Regions from separate parts of the Streptomyces sp. NBC_00727 genome, predicted to be linked through region 2. Evidence: riboswitches for the same ligand, from Rfam matches in the RefSeq annotation. Region 2 holds a riboswitch; the other holds the start of a gene.
What was found. Region 2 has a riboswitch for glycine ahead of gcvP (aminomethyl-transferring glycine dehydrogenase). Riboswitches for the same ligand answer to the same signal wherever they lie in the genome.

Region 1 (9,884 bases), 4.3 Mb from region 2:
GCGGACCAGGGTCGCGCCCTTGCTCTCGTCGTACGCCGAGAACTTGTACGGACCCGAGGAGACCATCTTCTGGACGTAGCTGGCGCCCTTGTCGGCCTTCTGCTGGATCGGCGCGGTCTGCGAGAACGCGGCCAGGTAGTCCATGTCCGCGAACGGCTTGTTCAGGTGGAAGACGATCGTGTACTTGTCCGGCGTCTCGATGGACTTGAGACCCTCGGCGGACTTGTCCTTGTACGGACCCTTGTACTTGTCGCCGCCCTCCAGGTACGCCTTGAAGTACGTCGGGCCGTTCGACAGGGCCTCCGGCGCGAAGTTGGAGCGCTCGACGGCGTACTTGACGTCCTGCGAGGTGATCTCGGAGCCGTCCTCGAACTTCACGCCCTTGCGGAGCGTGTACGTCCAGGTCTTGGCGTCCGCGCTGGCCTTGCCGAGGCCGGTGGCGAGGTCGGGCACGACCTCCAGGCCCTCCTTGCCGGCGGCCGGCTTGAAGGTCACCAGCGAACGGGCGTACAGGCGGGCGAAGTTCTGCACCCAGCCGTAGTACGTGTTGCCGGGGTCCAGGGAGTCCGGGCCACTGGTGTGCTCGTAGGTGACCGTCCCGCCCTTCTTGTCGCTGGCGTTGACGATGCTCGTCAGACCCGCGTCCGCCTTGGCGTTGCCGCCGCCGCCCTTGCCGCTGCCGCCGTCCGAGTCCTTGCTGCACGCCGTGGCGGCGAGCGACACCGCGATCGCGACGGCTACGAGCGCCGCTGTCTTTCTGTTCTGCATGCTGAGGAAAGCCCCCTCGCTAGTCCTGTGCGGCACTGCCGCGTTTACTTGCCACGAGGGTCGAGTGCGTCACGCAGCCCGTCCCCCAGCAGGTTGAAGGCCAGCACGGTGATGAAGATCGCCATGCCGGGGATGACCATGAACATCGGGTCCACCTCGTAGAGGTCGACCGCCTGCGTGAGCATGCCGCCCCAGGAAGCCTGCGGCGGGGCGATGCCGACGCCCAGGAAGGACAGGGCCGCCTCGAAGAGGATGTTCGTGGGGATCAGCAGCGTCGCGTACACGAGGATCGGCGCGACCAGGTTGGGCAGCAGTTCGCGGAAGAGGATGAACGGACCGCGGGCGCCCAGCGACCGGGCGGCCTCGACGAACTCGCGCTCGCGCAGCGACAGGGTCTGCGCGCGGACGATGCGGCCGATGTAGGGCCAGCTGAAGAAGCCGATCACGAAGATCAGGACCGCGATCCGCAGCGTGAGCCCTTCCATCCCGAAGGCGTTGCCCTGCAGGGAGGCGGAGATGGAGATCGCGAAGAGCAGCAGCGGGAAGGCGAGGAAGGTGTCCATCAGCCGGCTGATGACGCTGTCCACCCAGCCGCCGTAGAACCCGGCCACGACACCCATGACGACGCCGATGACGACGGAGAGCAGGGTGGAGCCGACGGCGACCACGAGCGAGACCCAGGAGCCTTCGACGATGCGCGCGAAGATGTCGCGGCCGGTCTGCGGTTCGACGCCGAACGGGTGGTCCCAGCTCATCCCGCCGAAGTCGCCCTTGGGCGCGAGCATCACGGGGTCGACCAGGCTCTGGTTGAACGCGTTGGGGTCGAGCCCCAGGAGCGACTGGAGCGGCTTGGACAGCACCGCGGTGAGGATCAGAAGCACGACAACGATGCCACCGGCCATCGCCGCCTTGTCCCGCTTGAAGCGGGTCCAGGCGATGCGGCCGAGTGAACGGCCCTCGATCTCCTTACGACCCGCGCCTTCCAGCACCGCTTCGGGCCGTGTATCCGCCCCGGTGGTCTCGATAGGTGCCGTCATTGCGCTGGAGACCCCTCTCGGCCGGCGGTGGCCGGCCCGTGACCGCCGCGGTAGCGGCTTCTTCGTTGCCTGAATCGTGCGCTGGTGTCCGGCCGGTCGTGCCCTGCTCGGGAGTGGGCACGAAGGGCATGGCGCACCTGCTGCGTGGAGTCTTCAGCCAGTTCGCGACCCCCCGCCAGACCTGACGGGGAATGTTTGCTCAAACGTGATGACGTCAGAATGCTTCCGGTATCCGGACAGCCGTGCTCAACAAGCGGACCTCTCGGTCACTTATCAGCGATAACGGACGTACCGCGCAAGAGCATGGAGCGGATGACGAATGCGTCGAGAACGCACCGCCGCTGACGGGTCATCAGTACGCGTGCGGGGCTGGGCCGGCCTGGGGATAGCCGTAACCGGGCGCGGCGTGCGCCTCGCGGTCGTAGAAGGGCCGGGAGTTGGCGCGCAGCCACATCGCGACCGGGTCGTACTCGTCGGACATCGCGACCGTGGAGACCGGCAGCCCCTCGGGGACGGCGCCGACGGACTGGCGCATCATGGCCCGCACCGCGTCGACGGACGGCCCGCTCGTGTCGTACAGGTCGAGACCGACGGCGAGGTACGGGGCGCCGAGCGCGGGCTGCACCCAGGCGCGGCGCAGCGAGCGGATCGCGGGGGTGTGGTGGGCGTTCTGCGCGAGCTGGGCGTAGAACTGCGGGATCTCGACGGCGGGTTCGCTGATGCGCAGCGGCCCGGCGGGCATCCGGTCGAGGCCGGTCGCGATGCGGCGCAGATCCAGCCAGGGGATGCCGACGCCGCCGCCCTGGGCGTGCGGGTTCAGCCAGAGACCCCAGCGGTCGGGGTAGAGGGCGCGGGCGATGTCGAGGCCGGCGACGACCTCGTGGTCCCGGCTCCAGCCGCTGGCGGCCAGCTCCTGGGAGGAGGTGACGCACGGGGCGTAGCCGAGGCCGTCGACCTCCATGTTGCCGTACTGGGCGTCGGGGGCGCCGGGGCGGCCGTGCCACAGGAGCATCCGGACCCGGCCGGACGCCAGGGCCTGGAGCAGCGCCTCGTACGCGTCGTAGCGCCCGGGCGCGACCTGGCGCAGCATGTGCTCGACCTGACCGGCCGCCGCGGTGCCTGACGCACTCACCCTGGGTCCCGCCCCTCGTAGATCCTCTGTTCCGGCCACCGGGCAACGGCCTTCGGCCATCAAACCAGCTTATGCGGCCGTGCCGTCACCGGCTTGACGGCACGGCCGGACCCGTCATGCCGGGGAGACCCCGGCGCGCGTGTAGAAGGGCCGCACCCGCTCGCGCATCCAGTCGGCGACCGGATCCTGCGCCACGTCGAGCAGCACGAGGTTGACCGGCCAGGGCACCTCGACGCGGCCCAGCGCCCGGCCCAGGGCGTCCATGGGGGCGCTCTGTCCGGCGCCGTCCCAGGTGGAGAACTCGACGCCGACGAAGAGGACGGGGGCGCCGCCCTCGATGCTGGCGAGGGCCCTGCGGGCGGTGAGGACGACGCCGCTCTCCTCGAACTCGCCGGCCGCGGCGGCCAGGAAGTCGACGGGCTCCTCCTTCCAGTCCGGCTCGTACAGCCGGACGCGGCCCCCGGTGGCCGGGCCGTCGAGCGGGGTGCGCCCGGCCCGGCACAGCTCGGCGACGGCGGGCGGGGGCAGCGGCATGCCGACGGCGCCGCCCGGGTTCACGGCGATGCCGAGCTGCGGGGGCAGGCCGCGGGCGAACTCGCGGGCGGGGGCGACCGTGAAGGACATATGGGCGCCGACGCAGGCGAGGAACTGGTGCTCGGAGCTGAAGACGGGGACGTACGCGGCGCCCTCGATCTCCAGCGTGGGCAGGTCGAGGTCCGGGGAGTCGGCCGCGCCGCCGCCGGGCAGGGGCACCCAGACGTGGCTGCGGCCGAGCACCTCCAGCAGGCGGCCGCCCGCCTCCGGGACGCCCAGCGAGGCGCCCAGCACCTCTTCGAGTTCGTTGGCCGGCCATCCGCCCTGCGGCTGGCTCCCGGCCTGTGCCGGAATGTTCACTGATTCCCTCTCGCCCCGTTGCCGTGCAGCAAGAGAGTACGGCCTGCTCCGCCCTCCGCCACTCGCCGGGGCTGTCCTGAAAGCGCCCCTCTCCGGCTACTGTCCGGCCTTTGGACGGTCTGTTTTCAGCCTCGGGTCTGTGCGTCTGCGAACGTGATCCGCGCCAGGGAGCCGGCCGCCTCCCGGTCCAGCAGCACCGCCGAGGCGCAGCCGCGCGGCAGCAGGCCCGCCTCGGTGTCCTTCAGCAGCCGCCCCACGGCTCTGCGGTGCCGGGCGAAGGCGTACGCGGAGACGCCCCGGCCCCGTTCGCGCTGGCCCTCGCGCGCGGTCTCCGCGGACACGTCGAGCAGGACGAGGTGCAGGCCGCTGCCTCGGCGGCGGGCATGGCGGGCGAGCCGGGCGCGGACCCAGCTCTGCGTGCCGCAGTCGTGGACCACCACGGGGGCGCCGGAGCGCAGCACCCGGCGCAGCCCCCGGTAGTGGGCGAGGCGGACGAGCGGCCGGTAGAGGAGGTAGGGGAGTAAGCGGGGCAGCCGGCGGGCCCAGCGGTCCCGGGTGTCCTGGGAGTCGACGGCGTAGGCCGGGGCGGCGCGGGCGATCAGGGTGGACTTGCCGCTCCCGGGCAGTCCGGAGACCACCACGACGTCCCCGGCGGCGAACCGCAGCGCGCGCGGTCCGCGCCCGGCCCGGCCGCGCAGGTCCCGGACGACGGGCGCGCAGCCGCCCTCCGCCTGCCGGGCCGGTGAGCCCGGCTGCGCGGGCAGCGCGCCGTGCGCGGGCCCCGCAGTCGTCGCGTAACGCAACGTCATCGCCTCCCCCTGGCCGTACGGCCGACGCGTGCCGACTGGTACTTACCCCCGAAGTGTAAAGAAAAGGTAATGCGGCACAAGCGTCCGACCCGCCGGAATCCCGCACCGGCCGGTAGCGGTCCCGGGCGCCCCACTCCCCCGGAATGCGTGCGATGATGACCCCGCCAACTGCATACAGGCCGCTTGAATCCGCGCGGGAGAGTCCCGGTCACCGTGCCGGGCGCCGAAGGAGCAAGATCCTCCCTTGAATCTCTCAGGCCCCGTACCGCGTGGATGAGGCAGATCTGAAAAGCGAGCCGCTCCGCGGCTCCACCCAAGGTGCAAGCCGAACCCCACCGGGGCCTCTCGGCGAACCTCTCAGGTTCCGATGACAGATGGGGAGGGATCGTCCTCGTCGTCGTCATGCCCTGGGAGCCCGTTTCATGAGCAGCACCCCCCGTCTCACCGCCCTCGACGCGTTGCACCGGTCGCTCGGCGCCACGATGACCGACTTCGCGGGCTGGGACATGCCGCTGCGTTACGCCAGCGAGCGCGACGAGCACAACGCCGTCCGCACGAAGGCCGGTCTCTTCGACCTCTCGCACATGGGTGAGATCACGGTCACCGGCCCCCAGGCCGTGGACGTGCTGAACCACGCGCTGGTCGGCAACATCGGCACCGTCTCGACGGGCCGGGCCCGCTACACGATGATCTGCGCCGAGGACGGCGGCATCCTGGACGACCTGATCGTCTACCGCCTCCAGGACACGGAGTACATGGTCGTCGCCAACGCCGGCAACGCCCAGCTGGTCCTGGACACGATCACCGAGCGCGCCGCCGGCTTCGACGCCGAGGTGCGCGACGACCGCGACGCGTACGCGCTGCTCGCCGTGCAGGGACCCGAGTCCCCGGCGATCCTCGCGGCCGTGACCGACGCCGACCTGGACGGCCTGAAGTACTACGCCGGGCTGCCCGGGGTGGTCGCCGGGGTGCCCGCGCTGATCGCCCGTACCGGCTACACCGGCGAGGACGGCTTCGAGCTGTTCGTCGCGCCCGGCCACGCCGAGCAGCTGTGGAAGGCGCTCACCGAGGCGGGCGCCCCGCACGGCCTGATCCCGTGCGGCCTCTCCTGCCGCGACACGCTGCGCCTGGAGGCGGGCATGCCGCTGTACGGGCACGAGCTGACCACCTCGCTGACCCCGTTCGACGCCGGGCTCGGCCGCGTCGTGAAGTTCGAGAAGGACGGCGACTTCGTGGGCCGCAAGGCGCTGGAGGCCGCCGCGGAGCGCGCCGAGACCGCCCCGCCCCGCAAGCTCGTCGGCCTGGTCGCCGAGGGCCGCCGGGTGCCGCGCGCCGGCTTCCCGGTCGTGGCGAACGGCGAGGTCATCGGCGAGGTCACCTCCGGCGCGCCCTCCCCGACGCTGGGGAAGCCGATCGCCATGGCGTACGTCGACGCGGCGCACGCCGAGCCGGGGACCGCGGGTGTCGGCGTCGACATCCGGGGCACCCACGAGCCGTACGAGGTTGTGGCGCTCCCCTTCTACAAGCGTCGGAAGTAGCACCGTGGGGCGCAGGGCCCCCGCGCGACGTGACGCAGTCCCGTCTCACACCGTAAGACCACCGTTCATCAGCACTCCCCCGCGTACAGGAGAATTCAGGTCATGAGCAACCCCCAGCAGCTGCGGTACAGCAAGGAGCACGAGTGGCTGTCGGCCGCCGAGGAAGGCGTGTCCACGGTCGGTATCACGGAGCACGCGGCCAACGCGCTCGGTGACGTCGTCTACGCCCAGCTCCCCGAGGTCGGTGACACGGTGACCGCGGGCGAGACCTGCGGCGAGCTGGAGTCGACCAAGTCGGTCAGCGACCTGTACTCGCCGGTCACCGGTGAGGTCACGGCCTCCAACCAGGACGTCGTCGACGATCCGTCGCTGGTGAACTCCGCTCCGTTCGAGGGCGGCTGGCTGTTCAAGGTGCGCGTCGCGGAGGAGCCGAAGGACCTGCTCTCCGCCGACGAGTACACCGAGTTCTCCGGCAACTAAAGACCCCAAGGGACCACCTGATGTCGCTTCTCAACTCCTCCCTCCACGAGCTTGACCCGGACGTCGCCGCCGCCGTCGACGCCGAGCTCCTCCGTCAGCAGTCCACGCTCGAGATGATCGCCTCGGAGAACTTCGCTCCCGTCGCCGTCATGGAGGCGCAGGGCTCCGTCCTGACCAACAAGTACGCCGAGGGCTACCCCGGCCGCCGCTACTACGGCGGCTGCGAGCACGTCGACGTGGTCGAGCAGATCGCCATCGACCGGATCAAGGCGCTCTTCGGCGCCGAGGCCGCGAACGTCCAGCCGCACTCCGGTGCGCAGGCCAACGCCGCCGCGATGTTCGCGCTGCTGAAGCCGGGCGACACGATCATGGGCCTGAACCTGGCGCACGGCGGTCACCTGACCCACGGCATGAAGATCAACTTCTCCGGCAAGCTCTACAACGTGGTCCCGTACCACGTGGACGACACCGGTGTCGTGGACATGGCCGAGGTCGAGCGTCTGGCCAAGGAGTCCAAGCCGCAGCTGATCGTCGCCGGCTGGTCCGCGTACCCGCGCCAGCTGGACTTCGCCGCCTTCCGCCGCATCGCGGACGAGGTCGGCGCGTACCTGATGGTCGACATGGCGCACTTCGCCGGTCTGGTCGCCGCGGGCCTGCACCCCAGCCCGGTGCCGCACGCCCACGTCGTCACCACCACCACGCACAAGACCCTCGGCGGTCCGCGCGGCGGTGTGATCCTCTCCACCCAGGAGCTCGCCAAGAAGATCAACTCGGCGGTCTTCCCGGGTCAGCAGGGCGGCCCGCTCGAGCACGTGATCGCGGCCAAGGCGGTCTCGTTCAAGGTCGCGGCGGGCGAGGAGTTCAAGGAGCGCCAGCAGCGCACCCTGGACGGCGCGCGCATCCTGGCCGAGCGCCTGGTGCAGCCGGACGTCACCGAGGTCGGCGTCTCCGTGCTGTCCGGCGGCACGGACGTGCACCTGGTCCTGGTGGACCTGCGCAACTCCGAGCTGGACGGCCGGCAGGCCGAGGACCGGCTCCACGAGCTTGGCATCACGGTCAACCGGAACGCCATCCCCAACGACCCGCGCCCGCCGATGGTCACCTCGGGCCTGCGGATCGGCACCCCGGCCCTGGCCACCCGCGGCTTCGGCACCGAGGACTTCACCGAGGTCGCCGAGATCATCGCCTCGGCCCTCAAGCCGTCCTACGACGCGGACGACCTGAAGGCCCGGGTCGCGAAGCTCGCCGAGAAGTTCCCGCTGTACCCCGGCCTGAAGTAGCCGGGCCGGCGCATTTGCGTATCCGGGAGGGGCACCGCGCACACTGAACAGTGAGCGCGGTGCCCCATCCCGTGTCCCCGCTCTCCGGGCCGCGATCCGGCCCGTACCGCACCACCCGGCAGACAACGGCGTCTACCAACCCCTTAGGAGTCCCCCTGTGGCCATCTCGGTCTTCGACCTGTTCTCGATCGGCATCGGCCCGTCCAGCTCCCATACGGTCGGCCCCATGCGCGCGGCCCGTATGTTCGCGCGCCGCCTGAAGAACGAGGGCCTGCTCGCCCACACCGCCTCGATAAGGGCCGAGCTGTACGGTTCCCTCGGCGCCACCGGCCACGGCCACGGCACGCCCAAGGCGGTCCTGCTCGGCCTGGAGGGCGAGTCCCCCCGTACGGTCGACGTCGAGACGGCCGACGAGCGGGTCGAGGAGATCCGCTCCACCGGCCGGATCAACCTCCTCGGGATGCACGAGATCCCCTTCGACGCGGACGAGCAGCTGGTCCTGCACCGCCGCAAGGCGCTCCCGTACCACGCCAACGGCATGACCGTCTTCGCGTACGACGCCGAGGGCTCCCCGCTCCTGGAGAAGACGTACTACTCGGTCGGCGGCGGCTTCGTCGTGGACGAGGACGCCGTGGGCGAGGACCGGATCGTGCTCGACGACACGGTCCTGAAGCACCCCTTCCGCACCGGCGACGAGCTGCTGCGCCTCGCCCGCGAGACCGGTCTGTCGATCTCCTCGCTGATGCTGGAGAACGAGCGCGCCTGGCGCACCGAGGACGAGATCCGCTCCGGGCTCCTGGGCATCTGGCGCGCCATGCAGGCGTGCGTGTCCCGCGGCATGTCCCGCGAGGGCATCCTGCCCGGCGGCCTCAAGGTCCACCGCCGCGCCGCCAAGACCGCCCGCCAGCTGCGCGCGGAGGGCGATCCGCAGGCGCACGCCATGGAGTGGATCACCCTCTACGCGATGGCGGTCAACGAGGAGAACGCGGCGGGCGGCCGCGTGGTCACCGCCCCGACGAACGGCGCGGCCGGCATCATCCCGGCCGTCCTGCACTACTGGATGAACTTCGCCGCGGGCGGCTGCACGGAGGCCGAGAAGGAGGACGGCATCGTCCGCTTCCTGCTGGCCGCCGGCGCGATCGGCATGCTGTTCAAGGAGAACGCCTCCATCTCCGGCGCCGAGGTCGGCTGCCAGGGCGAGGTCGGCTCCGCCTGCTCCATGGCCGCCGGCGCCCTCGCCGAGGTCCTGGGCGGCTCCCCCGAGCAGGTGGAGAACGCCGCCGAGATCGGCATGGAGCACAACCTGGGCCTGACCTGCGACCCGGTCGGCGGCCTCGTCCAGATCCCGTGCATCGAGCGCAACGGCATGGCCGCGGTGAAGGCCGTCACCGCGGCGAAGATGGCGCTGCGCGGCGACGGCAGCCACAAGGTCTCCCTCGACAAGGTCATCAAGACCATGAAGGAGACCGGCGCGGACATGTCCGTCAAGTACAAGGAGACCGCGCGCGGCGGGCTCGCGGTGAACATCATCGAGTGCTGACCGCACAGGCCCTGACCAGCGCGTTCGCTTCTTCCAGCGCTGTCAGGGCCTGAAGTTGGCGACACCTGCGCAGCGATGGATATCCCCTCCGGCATACCCGCTCGGAGTATCACCCCCATCCATTAACAAGAGTTTTATTAAACTCGGCCCCATGGCTACCTGTCAGGCGCCCGGCGAAGGGCCCGTCCGGCCCGTATCGGTCTCCCTCCACGAAGGCACCATCGCTGCCCTCAAGGCACGTACGGGCAAACGAGGCATGTCCGCCTACGTCGAGACCCTCATCCAGCGCCAACTGGAACGGGACCGACTGCGCGAGCTCATCGAAGACGCTGAAGCGGAACACGGCCCGGTCGATCAGGCGGCGGCCGACGCCAAACGTGCCATTCTCCGCAGCGACGCCGCGGGC
Region 2 (9,884 bases):
GGCCAATACGTACTTCTCCGGCGACGGGGGAGCGGTCAAGGTCGACGGACGCAAGATCTCCGCGCCGTACGTCTTCAAGGTCATCGGCAAGCCGCAGGATCTGGAACCGGCGCTGAACATCCCCGGGGGTGTGGTGCAGACGCTGGAGAAGGAGCAGGCCACGGTGCATGTGGCCCGGGCCGACGACATTGTCGTGGACGCCTTGCGACCGGCGGAGCGGCCTGACTACGCTCGGTCGTCGGGCCAGTGATCCCCCGGCGCCCGGGCGTCGGGGAACACGAGCGGACGGTTGCGGGGGGTCGCCGCATCGTAATCGTGGCGCGTGGTGGAAACTGTCGAGTGGATACGGACGTTGTGAAGATGTCCGGGTCGGCAGGTGTGTTCATTCAGGGTTCGTCCTGCCCCACGGGCGGGTCTGTTTCGGTCAAGGGGAATCGCCCGTGAAGTTGTTTGGGAAGTTGTTCGGCAAGAGCGCTCGCGATGAAGCCGCACGTCATCGCGCGCCGCGCCATGGTCAGCCCGACGAGCAGGGCGCGGAGCGCCCGCTCTTCCGCGACCAGGTGGCAGGCCAGGGGGGTGACTATCCGGGCGGTCCCGGCGCGTCGTCCGTTGACCCTGCCGGTCCCGGCGCAATAGGTTTCGGAGCCCCGAGCCAGGAGGCTTCGTCCATGCCGGTGTGTACGAGGTGCGGCCACCGCAACGCCGAGGCCAGCCGTTTCTGCTCCAACTGCGGTGCGCCGCTGCGGGGCGGAGTCCCCGAGCGCGCCTCGGAGACGACGTCGACCATCTCGATCTCGGGCCTGGAGGCGTACGAGGCGGAGGCGACCGGCCAGACGGCCGTGCCGTCGCTGTCCCCCGAGGCGCAGGCAGCCGTCGACGCCCTGCCGCTCGGTTCGGCGCTCCTGGTGGTGCGGCGCGGGCCGAACTCCGGCAGCCGCTTCCTGCTGGACGGCGAGCTGACCACGGCCGGCCGTCACCCGCAGAGCGACATCTTCCTCGACGACGTGACGGTCTCGCGCCGTCACGTCGAGTTCCGTCGCAACGCCGACGGCAGCTTCACGGTCGGGGACGTCGGCAGCCTCAACGGCACCTATGTCAACCGTGAGCGGATCGACTCCGTCGCCCTGTCCAATGGTGACGAGGTGCAGATCGGCAAGTACCGGCTGGTCTTCTACGCGAGCCAGCGGGGCATCTGACCCGCCCCCGGACGCCGTCCGGGGGGAACCCCAGGAAGGTCCATGCTGAGAACACCGAGCGGCGGTGCCGGACACGGCACCGCCGCCGACGACCGGCCGATGAGCATCGGCACGGTGCTCCTGCAGCTGCGGGAGGAGTTCCCCGAGGTCACCATCTCCAAGATCCGCTTCCTGGAGGCCGAGGGGCTCGTCGATCCGCAGCGGACCCCGTCCGGCTACCGGAAGTTCGTCGCAGCGGACGTCGAGCGGCTCGCCCAGGTCCTCCGGATGCAGCGGGACCACTACCTGCCGCTCAAGGTCATCCGTGAGCACCTGGACGCCCTCGCCCGGGGGGAGCAGGTCTCCCTGCCCTCCCAGGACGGTGAGGGGGACGAGTCGGACGGTGACGGCACCGGTGTGCCGGGCCGCGCCACGGCCGCCCGCATCGGCCGCTCCGAGCTTCTCGTCGCCGCCGAGGTCACCGAGAGCGACCTCGATGACTGGGAGTCGTACGGCCTCGTCGCGCCCTCGCCCGACGGCGGCTACGACGCCGAGATGGTGACCGTCGCCAGGCTTGTGGCGGATCTGGGGCGATTCGGTCTGGAACCCCGTCACCTGAGGGCCATGCGGGCCGCCGCCGACCGGGAGGCGGGACTCATCGAGCAGGTGGTCGCGCCGCTCCGCCGGCACCGGAATCCGCAGACCAGAGCCCATGCCGAGGCGACCGCGAAGGAGCTGGCGGAGCTCTCCGTACGGCTGCATTCCGCCCTCGTGCACACGGCTCTGCAAGTCCGGCTCCACTGAAGCCGGACCAGCCCGACTACCCAAACCTGCCGAGCACGTCCTAGGGTTGCTGTGTGAACGAGCTCGACGTTGTGGGTGTCCGGGTGGAAATGCCCTCCAACCAACCGATCGTGCTTCTGCGTGAAGTGGGAGGCGACCGGTACCTCCCCATTTGGATCGGTCCTGGCGAGGCGACCGCGATCGCCTTCGCCCAGCAGGGCATGGCTCCGGCCAGGCCGCTGACCCATGATCTCTTCAAGGACGTGCTCGAGGCCGTCGGTCAGGAGCTGACCGAGGTCCGGATCACGGACCTGCGCGAAGGGGTTTTCTACGCGGAGCTGGTCTTCGCCGGCGGTGTCGAGGTGAGCGCGCGGCCTTCCGACGCGATAGCGCTCGCCCTGCGCACCGGCACGCCGATCTACGGCAGTGACGGGGTGCTCGACGACGCGGGGATCGCCATCCCCGACGAGCAGGAGGACGAGGTGGAGAAGTTCCGCGAGTTCCTCGACCAGATCTCTCCGGAGGACTTCGGTACGAACAACAGCCAGTGACGTCGTCGGGGGCCGCCGTCGGCACAACCGATCAGCCTTTCCCCGTCAACGGTCACGCGAAACCACCCTCAGGGTGATTATCACTCGGCGTGCCGAGTGTGGCGATCGTTGACGCACCCCGGGTGACTGCCTACCTTCGAGTGGGCAGGTCAAGGACGGAGGTCGGCGTGAGAAGCAGCGGCGACGGTACGGCAGCGGGTGCGCCGTATTCGCAGCAGGGGAGTAAAGCCGACCGAACCATGAGGCAGTCGGCTGTGCCGGCTGCGGTGGTGGGGGGCGGCGTGGCATCGGCCGACGACATCGGCTATCGCGGGCCAACGGCGTGCGCGGCGGCGGGGATCACCTACCGGCAGCTCGACTACTGGGCCCGCACCGGTCTCGTCGAGCCGAGCGTCCGGCCGGCGTACGGGTCGGGCACCCAGCGGCTCTACAGCTTCCGGGACGTCGTTCTGCTGAAGATCGTGAAGCGCTTCCTCGACACCGGCGTGGCGCTCCAGAACATCCGGACCACGGTCCAGCACCTGCGGGCCCGCGGCTTCCAGGACCTGGAACGCATGACGCTGATGAGCGACGGCGCGACGGTCTACGAGTGCTCCTCGCCCGCCGAGGTCGTCGATCTGCTGCAGGGCGGCCAGGGCGTCTTCGGCATCGCCGTCGGCGTGGTGTGGCGGGACGTGGACGCCGCGCTGTCCCAGCTGCACGGGGAGCGCGTGGACACGGGTGAGACCCTCGTCGGGCACAACCCCGCCGACGAGCTGGCACGGCGCCGCAACCGGGCCGTCTGAGCCGCTGAGAGCGGCCGCCCGGGGTGTGAACCGCGGGCGGCAGCGCCGTGAGGCGCGGCGATTGTCAGTGCCGTAGGGCAGCATCGGCAGGTGTGAGAGCCGCGCCCACCATCCTCCATCTGGACATGGACGCCTTCTACGCCTCGGCGGAGCAGGCGGCGAAGCCCAGCCTGCGCGGCAAGCCGGTCGTGGTGGGCGGGCTCGGCCCGCGCGGGGTCGTCGCGACCGCCTCGTACGAGGCACGGCGGTTCGGGGTGCATTCGGCCATGCCGATGGCGCAGGCCAGACGGCTGGCGCCGAACGCCGCGTATCTGGTGCCGCGCTTCACGCTGTACCGGTCGGTGAGCGACCAGGTCATGGAGCTGCTGGGCCGGCTCTCCCCGCTGGTGGAACCGCTCAGCCTGGACGAGGCCTTCGTGGACCTCGAAGCCGGGGACATGGCCGACGACACCGCCTCGGCCCTGGAGATCGGCCGGCAGCTGCGCGAGGCGATCGAGGCGGTCACCGGACTGAGCGGTTCCGTCGGGCTCGCCGGCTCCAAGATGCTCGCCAAGATCGCTTCCGAGGAGGCCAAGCCCGACGGGATACGCCTGATCGCCCCCGGCACCGAGCGGGAACACCTCGCGCCCATGCCGGTGCGCACCCTGCCCGGTGTCGGCCCGGCCACCGCCGACCATCTGCGCCGTGCCGGCATGACGACGGTCGACGACCTCGCCGAAGCCGGTGAGGCCGAGCTGATACGGCTGCTGGGGAAGGCGCACGGCGCCTCGCTGCACCGGATGGCGATCGGCCTCGACGACCGGCCCGTGGTCGCGGAGCGCGACGCGAAGTCCGTCTCGGTCGAGGACACCTTCGACATGGACCTGCACGACCGGGTCCGGGTGCGCACCGAGGTGGAGCGGCTGGCCGACCGGTGCGTCCAGCGGCTCAGGGGCGCCGGTCGCTCGGGGCGCACGGTGGTGCTGAAGGTGCGCCGTTACGACTTCTCCACGCTGACCCGCTCCGAGACGCTGCGCGGCCCCACGGACGACCCGGCGGTGGTCCGCGAGGCCGCCGCCCGGCTGCTGGAGTCCGTGGACACCACCGGGGGAGTTCGGCTGCTGGGCGTCGGCGTCACGGGGCTCGCCGACTTCACCCAGGAGGACCTGTTCGCCCAGGCCGCCGGTGAGCGGGCGGCCGCGGTCCCGCCGGAGGACGCCGGAGCGCGGCCGCAGGACGACACCGGCGGCCGCGAGCGGCCCGCGGAACCCGAGCCGGGACAGCCGGGGCCGGACGACGCGGAGCAGCTCGCGGCGCGGCGCTGGCCGGCCGGGCACGATGTGTCCCACGAGGCCCACGGACACGGCTGGGTGCAGGGCAGCGGGGTCGGCCGGGTGACCGTGCGGTTCGAGGAACCGGGGTCGCCGCCCGGCCGGGTGCGTACGTTCCGCGTCGACGACCCCGCGCTGCGGGCCGCCGAGCCCCTGCCGCTCGTCCGGGACGCGCCGGACTACTCCTCCTGGCCCGCCAGCCGGCCGAAGTCCCGGTCCGGGGCCGGTTCGCCGGGGGCGGCGTCCAGGCCGTAGTGCCGGTAGAGCTGGAGCTCCTGCTCCGGCGAGAGGTGGCGGCCCACGCCGAAGTCGGGCGCGTCCTTGATCAGCGCCCGGTCGAAGGGGACGCGCAGCGCGTCCTCGACGAACTCGCTGGGCTCCAGCGGGACGAAGGCGTCACGGCTGAAGAGGCCGGTGCGCACCGCCGCCCATTCGGGTACCCCGGTCGCGTCGTCGAGGTACACCTCGTCCACGGTCCCGATCTTGGTGCCCTTGCGGTCGAAGGCCTTGCGGCCGATCAGGCTGCGCGGGTCGATGTCGGTCTGCACGGTCCCTCCCACACTGGTCGCGGCTGGTCCACAGGGACTACAGAAATGCAGTTCCGTGGGCTTGGCCACTCGAGAATTCTCGTCGTGTACCCCGCTGGTAGGCTGGTCATGGCTGCTGACCCCGTGCGGGAGAGTCGTCCGGAGCCCATCCGGAGGACGCCGAAGGAGCAAATCCTCCCCGGAATCTCTCAGGCCCCCGTACCGCACGGACGAGGTCACTCTGGAAAGCAGGGCGGGTTGCGCGCGGCCGATGGGCCGTACGGAACCTCTCCCTCACCGACGGTGAAAGCCGGCGCCCGCGTGGTGCCGGTGAAGCTCTCAGGTTGAGATGACAGAGGGGGAGGCCGTTCGGGCACCCGGCGCCGCGGTGCCCCTCGCAGGTCGTGACAGACCAGGAGGCCTCCACCATGACCCCCCGTCGCACCCCGCTCTCCCAGCTGGAACAGGGCATCCCCTTCGAGCAGCGCCACATCGGCCCGGACGCCGAGGCGCAGGCGAAGATGCTCGCCCAGGTCGGCTACGGCTCGCTGGACGAGCTGACCGCGGCCGCCGTGCCCGACGTGATCAAGAGCGCCGAGGCGCTGAACCTGCCGGGAGCCAGGACCGAGGCCGAGGTGCTGGCCGAGCTGCGCCGGCTCGCCGACCGCAACCAGGTCCTCGCCCCGATGATCGGGCTCGGCTACTACGGCACGTTCACCCCGCCGGTGATCCTGCGCAACGTCATGGAGAACCCCGCCTGGTACACGGCCTACACGCCGTACCAGCCCGAGATCTCCCAGGGCCGCCTCGAAGCGCTCCTGAACTTCCAGACGATGGTCGCCGAGCTGACCGGCCTGCCCACCTCGGGCGCCTCACTCCTCGACGAGGGCACCGCCGCCGCCGAGGCCATGTCGCTGGCCCGGCGCGTCGGCAAGGTCAGGAACGGCGTCTTCCTGGTCGACGCCGACGCCCTGCCGCAGACCGTCGCCGTCATCGAGACCCGCGCCGAGCCGACCGGTGTCGAGGTCGTCGTCGCCGACCTCACCGACGGCATCCCGGCCGGGATCGCCGAGCGCGGGGTCTTCGGTGTGCTGCTCCAGTACCCCGGCGCCTCCGGGGCCGTCCGGGACATCAAGCCCGTGATCGACCAGGCGCACGAGCTGGGCGCGATCGTCACCGTGGCCGCCGACCTGCTGGCCCTCACCCTGCTCACCTCGCCCGGCGACCTCGGCGCCGACATCGCCATCGGCACCACGCAGCGCTTCGGCGTGCCGATGGGCTTCGGCGGCCCGCACGCCGGCTACATGGCGGTCCGGGACAAGTTCGCCCGCAGCCTGCCCGGCCGCCTCGTCGGCGTCTCCGTGGACGCCGACGGCAACAAGGCGTACCGGCTGGCCCTGCAGACCCGCGAGCAGCACATCCGCCGCGAGAAGGCCACCAGCAACATCTGCACCGCGCAGGTGCTGCTCGCCGTCATGGCCGGCATGTACGCCGTCTACCACGGCCCCGAGGGCCTGCGCACGATCGCCCGGCGCACCCACCGTTACGCCGCGATCCTGGCCGAGGGCCTGCGCGCCGCCGGCGTGGACGTGGTGACCGGTTCCTACTTCGACACGCTCACCGTCCGCGTCCCCGGCAAGGCCGGCGAGGTCGTCGCCGACGCCCGCGAGCGTGGCGTGAACCTGCGCCTGGTCGACGCCGACACCGTCTCCCTCGCCTGCGACGAGACCACGACCCGTACCCAGGTCGCCGCCGTCTGGGCGGCCTTCGGCGCCGACGGGGACGTCGAGGCTCTGGACGCCACCACCGGGGACGCGCTCCCCGAGGCGCTGCTGCGCGCCGACACGATCCTGACCCACCCGGTCTTCCACCAGCACCGGTCCGAGACCGCCATGCTGCGCTACCTGCGCAAGCTGGCCGACCGCGACTACGCGCTGGACCGCGGCATGATCCCGCTCGGCTCCTGCACGATGAAGCTGAACGCGACCGCCGAGATGGAGTCGATCACCTGGCCCGAATTCGGCGCGCTGCACCCGTTCGCGCCCGCCGAGCAGGCCCAGGGCTTCCTGACGCTCATCCGCGAGCTGGAGGAGCGGCTGGCCGAGGTCACCGGTTACGACGCGGTCTCCCTCCAGCCGAACGCCGGTTCGCAGGGTGAGTTCGCGGGGCTGCTGGCCGTCCGCGCGTACCACCGCGCCAACGGCGACGAGAACCGCACCGTCTGCCTGATCCCGTCCTCCGCGCACGGCACCAACGCCGCGAGCGCCGTGATGGCCGGCATGAAGGTGGTCGTCGTCAAGACCGCCGACGACGGCGAGGTCGACATCGATGACCTGCGCGCCAAGATCGCGCAGTACCGCGACGAGCTGGCCGTGCTCATGATCACCTACCCGTCGACGCACGGCGTCTTCGAGGAGCACGTCGCCGACATCTGCGCCGAGGTGCACGACGCCGGCGGCCAGGTCTACGTCGACGGCGCCAACCTCAACGCGCTGGTCGGCCTGGCCAAGCCCGGCCGGTTCGGCGGCGACGTCTCGCACCTGAACCTGCACAAGACCTTCTGCATCCCGCACGGCGGCGGCGGCCCCGGCGTCGGCCCGGTCGGCGTGCGCGCGCACCTGGCGCCGTACCTGCCCAACCACCCGCTGCAGCCCGCGGCGGGCCCGGAGACCGGCGTGGGACCCATCTCGGCCGCCCCGTGGGGCTCCGCGGGCATCCTCCCGATCTCCTGGGCGTACGTACGCCTGATGGGCGGCGAGGGCCTGAAGCGCGCGACGCAGGTCGCCGTGCTCGCGGCCAACTACATCGCCACGCGCCTCGAACCGCACTACCCGATCCTGTACAACGGCCCGGCCGGGCTGGTGGCGCACGAGTGCATCGTGGACCTGCGGCCCATCTCCAAGGCGACCGGGGTCAGCATCGACGACGTCGCGAAGCGGCTCATCGACTACGGCTTCCACTCGCCGACCATGTCGTTCCCGGTCGCCGGGACGCTGATGATCGAGCCGACCGAGAGCGAGGACCTCGCGGAGCTGGACCGCTTCTGCGACACGATGATCGCCATCCGCGGTGAGATCGAGAAGGTCGCGTCGGGGGAGTGGAGCGCCGACGACAACCCGCTCGCCAACGCCCCGCACACCGCCGCCGCGCTGGGCGGGGAGTGGGAGCACGGCTACAGCCGCGAGGTGGCGGTCTTCCCGGCGGGCGTGTCGGCCGCCGACAAGTACTGGCCGCCGGTGCGCCGGATCGACGGTGCGTTCGGTGACCGCAACCTCGTCTGCTCGTGCCCGCCCCTGGACGAGTACGACAACTGATCCGGAACGCCTGATCGAAGCGGTGTGACGCGGACACGCGTCGGGGCCGGTGCGGAGACTCCTCCGGGCCGGCCCCCTTTTTTTCCGTACGGGCCGCTCAGGCGGCCTTCATCACCCGGCTCGCCGCCAGGGGCCTGTGCGGGGCGATGATCTGCCCGTCCGGGAGCAGCTCACCGGTGTCCTCGAAGAGCAGGACGCCGTTGCACAGCAGGCTCCAGCCCTGCTCCGGGTGGTGTGCCACCTGGCGGGCGGCTTCCCGGTCGGCTGAGTCGGCTGTCGGGCAGGGTGGCTGGTGCTGGCACATGGAGGGGTTCTTTCGCTGCGTCGAGTTGAGTGGTGTGCGGTGTGAAGAGGTGTTCATGACCGCCCCCGTATCGATCGGTCGGATCCCAGTGTTGCCCTACGGGCGTCAATCCGCAGGGATTTCGCCGCAGCGCTTCCACTCCTCCCATGACGCGTCACCCGGGCGGACGGTTCTCCTCAACTGCACTGTCACTTCGGGTGGTTCGGGGTGGCCGGATGGGACTAGTCCGGATGGGCCGATCGCCCCATGCCAGTGAGCGCGCTGTGCCCCGTCGCCGGGCGAGGGCGACGGGGCACAGCGCGCTGCACGGACGGCCGGCCGCTTCAGGCCGGGGCCGGGGAGCCCAGCAGCGGGCCCGGGCCGGGCATGATGCGGGTGGTGATGACGGGCAGCAGGTCGGCTGCCCGGTGCGGGCGGTGGGCCGCGAAGCCGGGCGGCGCCGGGGCCAGCGGCACCAGCAGGTCGGCCGGGGCGGGGGCGCCGCAGGACGCGTCGGCCTCCGGGTCGCCGTGCAGCCACAGGGCCAGCATGTAGAGGTCGGGGATGGACAGCAGCCTCGGCTGGTAGTGGCCGCCGATCCCCTCCGCCTGGCGCAGCGCCAGCTCCGTCGAGGCGATGTACGGGCCCTCGAAGAAGTGCGAGAAGGCCCAGCCGTCCGCGGTCAGCATGGTGTCCGCCGCCGCGACCGCCCGCTCCGTGCTGCGGATCTGGAAGCGCCAGGCGGCGAGCCGGGTCGCGGGGGCGATTCCGCCCGGGGCGAGGTCCAGCACATGGACGGGCAGCGGGTGTTCGGGGCTCAGCGGTCCCTGAGCGGACCGCAGGGCGGGCGTACGGGCCTCACGGACCGCGGTCGGTGAACCGAGCGCCGCGAGAACGCTGCGCAGCGCGGGCGCGGGGGCCAGGGGAACATGCAGCGGCATAATTGGGTCGCCTCTCACTTCGGAGACACGGTGGTGCGCGGGCGGGTGCAGACGGCGCTGTCGGCGTGCGGGGCCAGAGGAGGCCGGTGACTGAGCCGGTGCGTCAACTCTCTGCCTCGTCCGCGGAGTTTATACGACACGTGTTCACGCGGTGTTTCCACTAGCTGTCGCGGCTATCGCCGACAAGGCGGTATCCGGACTTTATTATGCGGAGA

Region 1: it holds a riboswitch for glycine, as region 2 does, so the genes downstream of both, gcvT (glycine cleavage system aminomethyltransferase GcvT) here and gcvP (aminomethyl-transferring glycine dehydrogenase) in region 2, are expected to answer to the same signal.

What each region holds. Positions count from the first base shown of each region.
Region 1 covers NZ_CP108981.1:5,111,189-5,121,072, reverse strand. The annotation lists gene OG242_RS23330 (ABC transporter substrate-binding protein) at 1-768, opposite strand, end outside; gene OG242_RS23325 (ABC transporter permease) at 813-1,805, opposite strand; gene OG242_RS23320 (enhanced serine sensitivity protein SseB C-terminal domain-containing protein) at 2,158-2,937, opposite strand; gene OG242_RS23315 (enhanced serine sensitivity protein SseB) at 3,052-3,831, opposite strand; gene OG242_RS23310 (AAA family ATPase) at 3,957-4,640, opposite strand; glycine riboswitch at 4,825-4,918, shown strand; gene gcvT (glycine cleavage system aminomethyltransferase GcvT) at 5,063-6,178, shown strand; gene gcvH (glycine cleavage system protein GcvH) at 6,281-6,658, shown strand; gene glyA (serine hydroxymethyltransferase) at 6,679-7,938, shown strand; gene OG242_RS23290 (L-serine ammonia-lyase) at 8,096-9,478, shown strand; gene OG242_RS23285 (hypothetical protein) at 9,630-9,884, shown strand, end outside.
Region 2 covers NZ_CP108981.1:848,629-858,512, reverse strand. The annotation lists gene OG242_RS03635 (DUF881 domain-containing protein) at 1-250, shown strand, start outside; gene OG242_RS03630 (FHA domain-containing protein) at 333-1,196, shown strand; gene OG242_RS03625 (MerR family transcriptional regulator) at 1,239-1,979, shown strand; gene OG242_RS03620 (bifunctional nuclease family protein) at 2,033-2,509, shown strand; gene OG242_RS03615 (MerR family transcriptional regulator) at 2,677-3,294, shown strand; gene OG242_RS03610 (DNA polymerase IV) at 3,387-4,859, shown strand; gene OG242_RS03605 (PRC-barrel domain-containing protein) at 4,784-5,152, opposite strand; glycine riboswitch at 5,269-5,366, shown strand; gene gcvP (aminomethyl-transferring glycine dehydrogenase) at 5,560-8,445, shown strand; gene OG242_RS03595 (DUF5999 family protein) at 8,543-8,749, opposite strand; gene OG242_RS03590 (hypothetical protein) at 9,073-9,669, opposite strand.